DNA from 2 places in the Vibrio tasmaniensis genome. Region 1 is predicted to be linked to the other one. Evidence: predicted binding sites of a transcription regulator. Region 1 holds the regulator's gene; the other holds the start of a gene.
What was found. The regulator PurR, encoded in region 1, represses purine synthesis genes. The targets are predictions, from matches to a motif close to TNANGNAAACGTTTNCNTNA.

Region 1 (4,509 bases):
TTGGTTAGGGTAAGAAGAGAGCGCAACCAACAGTTCATATTCCGCTTTGGTCAATTTCACCGGCTCGTTATTCTTACTTAATGCACGGCGAGGTATATCAAACGTCCACTCACCAAAACGAACCACAGATTCGTCTCCTGCTTCTTCTACCGCAACCGCTGCTGTCTTACGAGCCGCCGAAATGCGCCACAAGAGGTTTTTAACTCGAACCAACAACTCGCGAAGTTCGAAAGGTTTAGTAACGTAATCATCAGCGCCCATTTCAAGGCCAACGATCTTGTCAATGCTATCCGTGCGTCCAGTAACTAAAATTATGCCAATGTCTGATTGACTGCGTAATTCGCGAGTTAGCATCAATCCATCTTCGCCTGGCAAGTTGATGTCTAACATAATGAGGTCAACGTTATTTTCTTCTAACATTTTTCTCATTTGAGCACCGCTTTCAGCTTCGCTCACTGTGTAACCTTCATTCTGGAAATATCCAACCAGTTTACTGCGGGTTACCACATCATCTTCTACGACTAATACGTGATAGCTCATCTACACCACTTTTCTTATTTAATAGTTTCATTGACCATTCTATTCATAACTCGTAACAATTCTAGTACTACAGAAGATAAAAGCCAGAAACATGATTTTTTTTTGATACAAGACAATCTTAAACCTTGCTATTTGTCGCCCATCGCAATTCAATATAGGTATTACTACTAACGAGTCACTTTGCGTTTCGCAAATAACCTTGTTATTCAGCCTTGGTGTACCTATACCCAAATCACTTGACGATGCTCGGTATACACACACCACAAGACTCAATCAGGATCTAAGAAATGAAAGATACGAAAGCGTTCAACGAGCAAAGAGCAGAAATATACTGGTGGCTATCACGCTTGTTCGCTAAAGAGCTCACTCAAGAAGAACTTGATCACTACCACTCTGTTGAAATTCGTTCTTTCCTTACAGGCTTAGGCGAAAATGAAACACTAAAGCCGGCGATTGATAGCTTAGTGGATGCACTAAACCGTCTACAAACACGTGAAGATGCTCAATTAGAATTGTCTGCTGACTTCTGTGACTTGTTCTTAAAAACAGATAAACATGGCGCACTTCCTTACGCTTCTATGTATATCGGCAAGACTGGCCTTTTAAACGATAAGCCAGCAAAAGATATGGAAGAGATCATGGCTAAACACAACTTAGTGGTTAACCAAGACCTAAAAGAGCCAGCTGATCACATTGCTATCGAACTCGACTTTCTAGGTAATCTCATCATTCGTTCGAACGAAACCGAGCTTGAAGAAGAACTAGAAAAATCCTTCGCAGTTCAACAACAATTTATCGAACAGCAACTGCTTACTTGGGTACCAAAGTTCAACGTTAAATGTCATGACGTTGACCCATTCGGTTTCTACGCTTCAGTCTCATCTCTGCTATTGGCATTCTGTAAACTGGACACTCAATACCTAGCTGGCGAATAAGCTTTTTTGACGAATCGATAAATAAATTCAATAGAATTGTGACCATTCACCCGGATTTCTGGGTGAATTTTATTGCGAGTAATTTCTAGTCAGTCTAAAATTGTGACCGCAAACGATAAAATATGAAACATTCACGAAATGCTACACTTAGTAAAGTTCAGAGCATTTTGGTGTTAATACAAGCCGCTCAATAGCGGTTTTTTGTTTTTTAGCACTTTAGTACCCAAAGAGCCCTACAAATTTAAGCTCTTAGTTAGGTAGCTTAACGGCTACTTCATTCCGTACTTTGGGAAAGTAGCTTCTAATTAGGATAAAAACATGGCCACTATAAAAGATGTCGCACGCTTAGCCGGCGTATCAACAACAACCGTTTCTCACGTAATCAACAAAACTCGCTTTGTTGCTGAAGCGACTCAAGAAAAAGTTAATAAAGCCGTAGACGAACTTAACTATGCGCCAAGTGCCGTTGCTCGTAGTCTGAAGTGCAATACAACACGCACTATCGGTATGTTAGTGACTCAATCAACCAATCTGTTCTTCTCTGAAGTTATTGATGGTGTTGAGAGCTACTGCTACCGTCAAGGTTACACTTTGATTTTGTGTAATACGGGCGGTATCTACGAAAAGCAACGTGACTACATTCGCATGCTTGCAGAGAAACGTGTAGATGGCATCTTAGTTATGTGTTCTGACCTAACTGAAGAACTAAGAGAGATGTTAGACCGTCACGCAGACATCCCTAAAGTTATCATGGACTGGGGCCCTGAAAGCTCTCAGGCTGATAAGATCATCGATAACTCTGAAGAAGGTGGCTACCTAGCAACCAAATACCTTATTGAGCGCGGTCACTCCAAGATCGCATGTTTAAGTGGCCACTTAGACAAAGCAGCATGTGTTGAGCGCATCGCCGGTTACAAACGCGCACTCAATGAAGCAAAGATTGCCGGTGATGATAATATGATCATTGAAGGCAACTTTGAGTGTGACACAGCTGTAATTGCTGCCGACCAAATCATCGAGATGGAAGATCGCCCTACTGCTGTATTCTGTTTTAACGACACCATGGCATTAGGCTTGATGAGCCGATTGCAAGAAAAAGGAATTCGTATTCCTGAAGATATCTCAGTGATCGGTTACGACAACATAGAATTGGCTGAATACTTCTCTCCACCGTTAACGACGGTTCACCAACCTAAGCGCCGTGTTGGTAAAAATGCATTCGAAATACTACTAGAGCGTATAAAAGACAAAGACCACGAAAAACGCGTCTTCGAAATGCACCCTGAAATTGTTGAGCGAAGTACAGTTAAAACGTTAAATTAATTGATGTAATGAGTTTAGTTTAATCAAGCGCACCTTTAGGTGCGTTTTTTTTCTCAACAAACAAAGTGCACTTGCATGCATAATTCAAAGATCATTAATTGAAGCAACGTCACATTTTGAAATAAGAAGTGTGAGCCTAATTCAACAAAAACTTTATTCTAATAACCCAGTCACGCACAGGGCAAACCACTTGAAAAAGTGGGACGCAAAGCTTCCGGCCTAAACCACTCGTTGGTATGGTAGCGGGGTTACCGATGGCAAAATGCAGTAACTACTAATACTTTAGTAATTTACAGCCTATTGACAATTTAATTGCAACATTTTGCTAATCTCTCGGACCTGCTTATTTGGTGGCGTAGTTCAAATACACCGAGATAAATAACATGGATAAACCGATACTAAAGGACTCAATGAAATTATTTGAGCCCCTAGGAAAAATTAAGTCACGCTCAATGTTTGGTGGATTCGGGCTTTTTGCTGATGACACAATGTTTGCCCTGGTTGTGAATGACCAGTTGCATATACGAGCTGACAAATGCACAACACAACAATTCGAACAACAAGGGTTTCAACCTTACGTCTACAAAAAACGTGGTTTCCCTGTCGTTACTAAATATTTCGCTTTACCTGAGAGCTTATGGCAAGACCAAGAAAAAATCTTGCAGCTTGCGACTACGTCTCTAGGTTTTGCTAAAGAAGAGAAAGCTGAACAATCTTCTGCTAAACCAACTCGACTCAAAGATCTGCCTAATCTTCGACTCGCCACTGAGCGGATGTTGAAAAAGGCAGGAATTGATTCTGTAGAACGTTTATATGAATCTGGCTCTGTAAACGCATTTAACGCCATCAAAGAATCGCATGCGTCTTCTGTCAGTATTGAACTGCTGTGGGCACTAGAAGGCGCGATCAATGGTACACATTGGTCTGTTATACCGCAGCAACGTCGTGAAGAGCTTATCAATAGCGTCAACTAACATTGTCAGTGCAAATTATCTAGATAACTAAGCCGCATTTTTGCGGCTTTTTTTATATCTGGTGAAAGTTATCCTATGCTTTGCCTGTCTATCTATACTAATGGTATACATTGAAAAACTAATGGTATGCATTGAAAATTTAGAGGAAGTACCAATGAGTAAGAAAATGATATTGGGTGTTGTGTTGGTCATAACCATCGTCTTGTTAGGCGTCAATTTTGGCCAGTACCTCACGCTTGAAAATGCAAAAGCCCAACAAGCTGTTTTAAATGACTACATCGAGAGCAATTTCATTGCCGCTGCCGCTATTTACTTTGTCGCGTATGTCATGATTACGGCTTTCTCAATTCCTGGCGCTGCCGTTGTTACGCTGTTAGGGGCTGCGCTGTTTGGTTTCTGGAACAGCTTACTACTGGTGTCTTTCGCGAGTGCCATTGGTGCAACCCTCGCCTTCTTAAGTAGCCGTTACTTGTTACGTGACTGGATCCAAACCAAGTTTGGTGACAAGCTAGCCACCATCAATAAAGGCGTTGAAAAAGACGGCGCATTTTACTTGTTTTCTCTGCGTCTAATTCCCGTATTCCCATTCTTCCTTATTAATCTGTTGATGGGTCTAACACCGATGTCGGTGAGTCGTTACTACATTACAAGTCAAATCGGGATGTTGCCGGGTACTGCCGTTTTCTTGAATGCCGGAACTCAACTCGCAGAAATTGATTCACTTTCGGGTATCGTGT
Region 2 (4,509 bases), 260 kb from region 1:
ACTGGTATTGATTGTTGGTCTATTTGGGGCAATCTTTGCTTACCCAATCTACAATCTCATTGGCATTAAAAACCCTATCGCACGTGGTTTAACCATGGGTACTGTGTCTCACGCTTTAGGTACTGCGACATGCGCTGAAAAGAATCAGGAAGATGCTGCATTCAGCTCTCTAGCGCTTGTGCTTTGTGGCGTCATTACCTCAATCATTGCTCCGAGTATATTTTCGCTCGTGGTTTGGTTCTATTCTTAACTAAAACCTCATCACACGATTCAGCCCAACCAGAATACTGTTGATTTCAGTGCCTGCTTGGGCTTTTTTCTCACATTTAGTTAGTAATAGCAGACTAGTTACGCTCTATTACGGGCGATAAGTGCGATATCAACTGCAAAAATAGCTATTGCAATCGATTTCAAGTGTGACCTCACTCTAACTATGCAAGTCAATGTAACAGCAACAATATAATAGTGATATTTGTCACAGAAAATTCCTGAGTATTGCATAAACTTAAAGCCTAAGGTCAATTAAGGATTCAACATGAACAGTCGTATTACCCTGGCGCTGGAAAGTGCTCCAACAGCAATCAAAGCACTTTTGAGTGACATCGTATTAGCAGACAACTTTGACGCGACATTGTCTCCAGAACAATTTGCTAGCCTACTGCAAGCAAGTGGTTTAGCGGATGACGAGCTACGTATTGCGCTACTTCCTTTTGCCGCTGCGTATTCTTACGCGCCGTTATCTGACTTTTATGTTGGTGCAATCGTACGTGGTTTGTCTGGCACTCTGTATTTTGGTGCAAACCTTGAAATCGCTGGTGCTCAACTTGGTCAAACCGTTCACGCTGAGCAATCTGCAATCAGCCATGCTTGGATGAAAGGCGAACAAGGTATCTCCGATATCACGATCAATTTCAGCCCCTGTGGTCACTGTCGTCAGTTCATGAACGAACTGACCACTGCGAAAGAGCTTAAAGTTCAGCTTCCACAACGTGATGAAATGTCTCTGCAAGAATACCTGCCAGACTCGTTCGGCCCTGCTGATTTAGGTGTGACGACTGGCCTAATGACTAAGCTTGATCATCAGCACACGACTGAAGAAACAACGCCTATTGTTGTAGAAGCACTAGCAGCACTAAACCGCAGCCATGCTCCTTACACCAAAAACCTAAGTGGTGTTTCACTACAACTGACGTCAGGTGAGATTTTCACGGGTGCTTACGCAGAAAACGCAGCGTTCAACCCTAGCCTACCACCTCTACAAGTGGCGTTGATTCAACTTAAACTGGCTAGCTTCGATTTTGAACAAATTGAAAGTGCCGCCTTGGTTGAAATTGCCGAAGGTAGCATCAGTCACCTAGCGGATACGCAGTCTACGTTGGAAGCGATTAATCCCGACATACCAGTGACTTACTTAGCAATCTAAGTACATATAATTAACAAAGTTTTAAAGAAGCAGCTCCATTTTACAGAGCTGCTTTTTTTATGCCTGTAATTAACGCAACAACCGCGCAAACGTTTGCTTTTATCATTGAAATAAGTATGATCACCCCGTTTTCAATCAATCGTTCAAAAGATCGGAAGGAATTTCTATGTTTGGTACTGCTACTCGTGAAAATGCTACTCGTGTGCTTCTATTAGGTTCAGGTGAACTCGGTAAAGAAGTTGCTATCGAGTGCCAACGTTTAGGCTTGGAAGTTATTGCATGTGACCGTTACGCAGACGCACCAGCGATGCAAGTTGCGCATCGTAGCCATGTTTTAGACATGTTAGACGGTGATGCACTTCAAGCGATCATTGAACTAGAAAAGCCAGATTATGTGGTTCCTGAAATTGAAGCTATTGCCACCAGCAAGTTGGTAGAGCTAGAAGCACAAGGCTTAAATGTCGTTCCCACTGCAAATGCGACGAAGCTAACGATGAACCGCGAAGGTATCCGTCGCCTAGCTGCTGAAGAGCTAAAATTGAGCACTTCTCCTTATCGCTTTGCAGACACCTTTGAAGACTTTGCTGCCGCTATTGAATTCGTGGGCATGCCTTGCGTTGTTAAGCCAGTAATGAGTTCTTCAGGTAAAGGCCAAAGTGTTATCAAAACACAAGAAGACATTCAGAAGTCTTGGGACTACGCACAAGAAGGTGGTCGTACTGGTGCCGGTCGTGTGATCGTTGAAGGCTTCATCGATTTTGATTACGAAATCACGCTTCTAACCGTTCGCGCAGTCGACGGCGTTCATTTCTGTGCACCAATCGGCCACCGTCAAGAAGATGGTGATTACCGTGAATCATGGCAGCCACAAGTGATGTCAGACAACGCACTTAAAGCTGCTCAATACACGGCTGAACAAGTAGTTAACGCACTAGGTGGTCACGGTATTTTCGGCGTAGAGCTGTTTGTTAAAGGCGATCACGTTATCTTCAACGAAGTGTCCCCTCGCCCACACGATACTGGCTTAGTAACATTGATGTCTCAAGATTCATCGGAATTTGCACTACACGTACGCGCGTTTACGGGTATGCCAATCAAATCAATCACGCAATACGGCCCATGTGCATCTGCGGTTATCTTAGGTCAAGGCACTTCGAACAACATTCGTTTTGAAGGTCTTACAGAGGCTCTAGACGCACCACAAACGCAAGTTCGCCTGTTTGGTAAACCTGATATCGATGGTCGCCGTCGTTTAGGTGTGGCGCTTACTCGTCGTAACAGCACCGAGACAGCGATTGAAGATGCAATTGAGAGTGCTTCTAAAGTAAAAGTAATTTACTAACCAGCGATTTCATTCTGAACAATCACAACTTCAGATTTGAACAATAAAAAAGACGGGCTATCGAGCCCGTCTTGTTGTTGGTGTCTTCTTTTTTATTTGAGCGGTCTTTTCGCTTGAAAGCTCACTGAACTTAAGCGTCAGACTCAATCAAATACACTTCTTCACTGAATCGAGACAAACCTTTCTTAGCAATCTTCGGATGTTCATCGTCTGCGATATCTTGATTCAACAATGTGATTTTGTATCCCGCGAACAACTGATCGATTTCTAACTTAGGTACGCTAAACGGAGGCCCGGCCATCTCGCTTTGGTCGTAATCCAATGTAACCAACAAGATCTTGCCGCCAGGCTTTAACAGTTGCTTCAAACGCTCTACATATTGCACGCGTATCTCAGCAGGTAAAGCCACCAAAGAAGCTCGATCATAAATGATGTCGACTGGCCGAATGGGCGCGGTGAAATAATCACCCGTGTAAACGTTAAGCTCATCGAATTGGTACAACTCGTGCTGACCACTGATTTGAGTCACAGTCGGGGTGTAAAGGTGCTCTGCAAAAAATGCGCGAACCGCGATCTGGCTTAATTCGACACCTTGAACCTCTTCATGCTTGGTCGCTAGCCAAATCAGGTCTTCACTTTTGCCACAAAGAGGCACAAACACACTCTTCTCGTAACTAGGCTCCGTCTTTTCCCAAAATTTAATCAGAAGTGGATTTACATCTTCAAGGTGGAAACCAATTTGGTTGGCTGCCCATTTATTGTGCCAAAATTCAGGATTATTCATCTTTCGTTCATGTTAAACAGTCATAATGCAAGGGTACAGTATAGAGAGGTAAGAGCAACCTTAGCTTGGTTTAAAGTACCACATTGGTTTCGATAAAATCAGAAACTGGCTAAGTTCAAAGTTCTGATAATTGCGGAACTAACGGTTGGATTATTTGTCTATATCTTCACATTTTAAAGCAATATTAAACGTTAGAGTTGGTTTCTGTCTTAGCTAGCCCCATTTAATATATAGTGAGTTTAGTTAAACTGTTTTTACTCTTATGCGTTACTGGTTACCCCTTTTGACTTCCCGTTTTTGTAACCTTGTATTTTGGAGTTTGAATGAGTGTATTTCTCCGCACGACGGCCCTAATGCTATTGGTATTGAGCCGAGCGCCTGCATTCGCAGCAGCACCTGTTTCAACAAGTTCGACTGATCAAACGCGCACTCCTGCGCAAAACCAAGTTTCATCAAATGTATTCCGTCATAGTTTGAGCGGCCTCTACGGCATCAAAGCCTTCGACTCACGCCCGACTCAGCCTTACACCGACTTCGATATTCTGTACAGCAAGGCGCATCAAGGCCAAGCTGAACTAGAAACTATCTGTAAAAGTACTGCCCTACTCACCAATTCTGAAGTGCTATTTGCTGGCGTTAAATCTCAAGCTCGTGCAGAAGAAAAAATCGCCCTTGAGCTTGATGGTGATGTGACAAAAATTACCGACTTAGCCCGTGCAACTATCATCGCGAACGATGTAGAAAGCTTGGTTGAAGTTTACGAAGCGCTAAGCCGTGAAGCAGACGTTGTTAAGCTGAAAAACAAGTTTAAATCACCAGCCGATTCTGGCTACCGTGACCTTAACTTGTTGGTTCGTTTGCCAAAGACCAACATCATTGCAGAGGTTCAACTTCACTTAAAAGCGATTGCTGATGTGAAAAGTGGCCCTGAGCACGAACTCTACGAAATCATCCAAGGCA

Region 2: purT (formate-dependent phosphoribosylglycinamide formyltransferase) is a predicted target of PurR. The motif match lies at 1,505-1,524, and genes of this name have one in related genera.

What each region holds. Positions count from the first base shown of each region.
Region 1 is NZ_AP025510.1:1,185,202-1,189,710, reverse strand. It holds gene torR (two-component system response regulator TorR) at 1-540, opposite strand, end outside; gene torD (molecular chaperone TorD) at 828-1,475, shown strand; gene purR (HTH-type transcriptional repressor PurR) at 1,794-2,798, shown strand; cyclic di-GMP riboswitch class I at 2,969-3,054, shown strand; gene OCV44_RS05545 (TfoX/Sxy family DNA transformation protein) at 3,182-3,772, shown strand; gene OCV44_RS05540 (TVP38/TMEM64 family protein) at 3,927-4,509, shown strand, end outside.
Region 2 is NZ_AP025510.1:1,445,132-1,449,640, reverse strand. It holds gene OCV44_RS06620 (LrgB family protein) at 1-250, shown strand, start outside; gene cdd (cytidine deaminase) at 536-1,423, shown strand; gene purT (formate-dependent phosphoribosylglycinamide formyltransferase) at 1,590-2,765, shown strand; gene OCV44_RS06605 (thiopurine S-methyltransferase) at 2,896-3,549, opposite strand; gene OCV44_RS06600 (RelA/SpoT domain-containing protein) at 3,873-4,509, shown strand, end outside.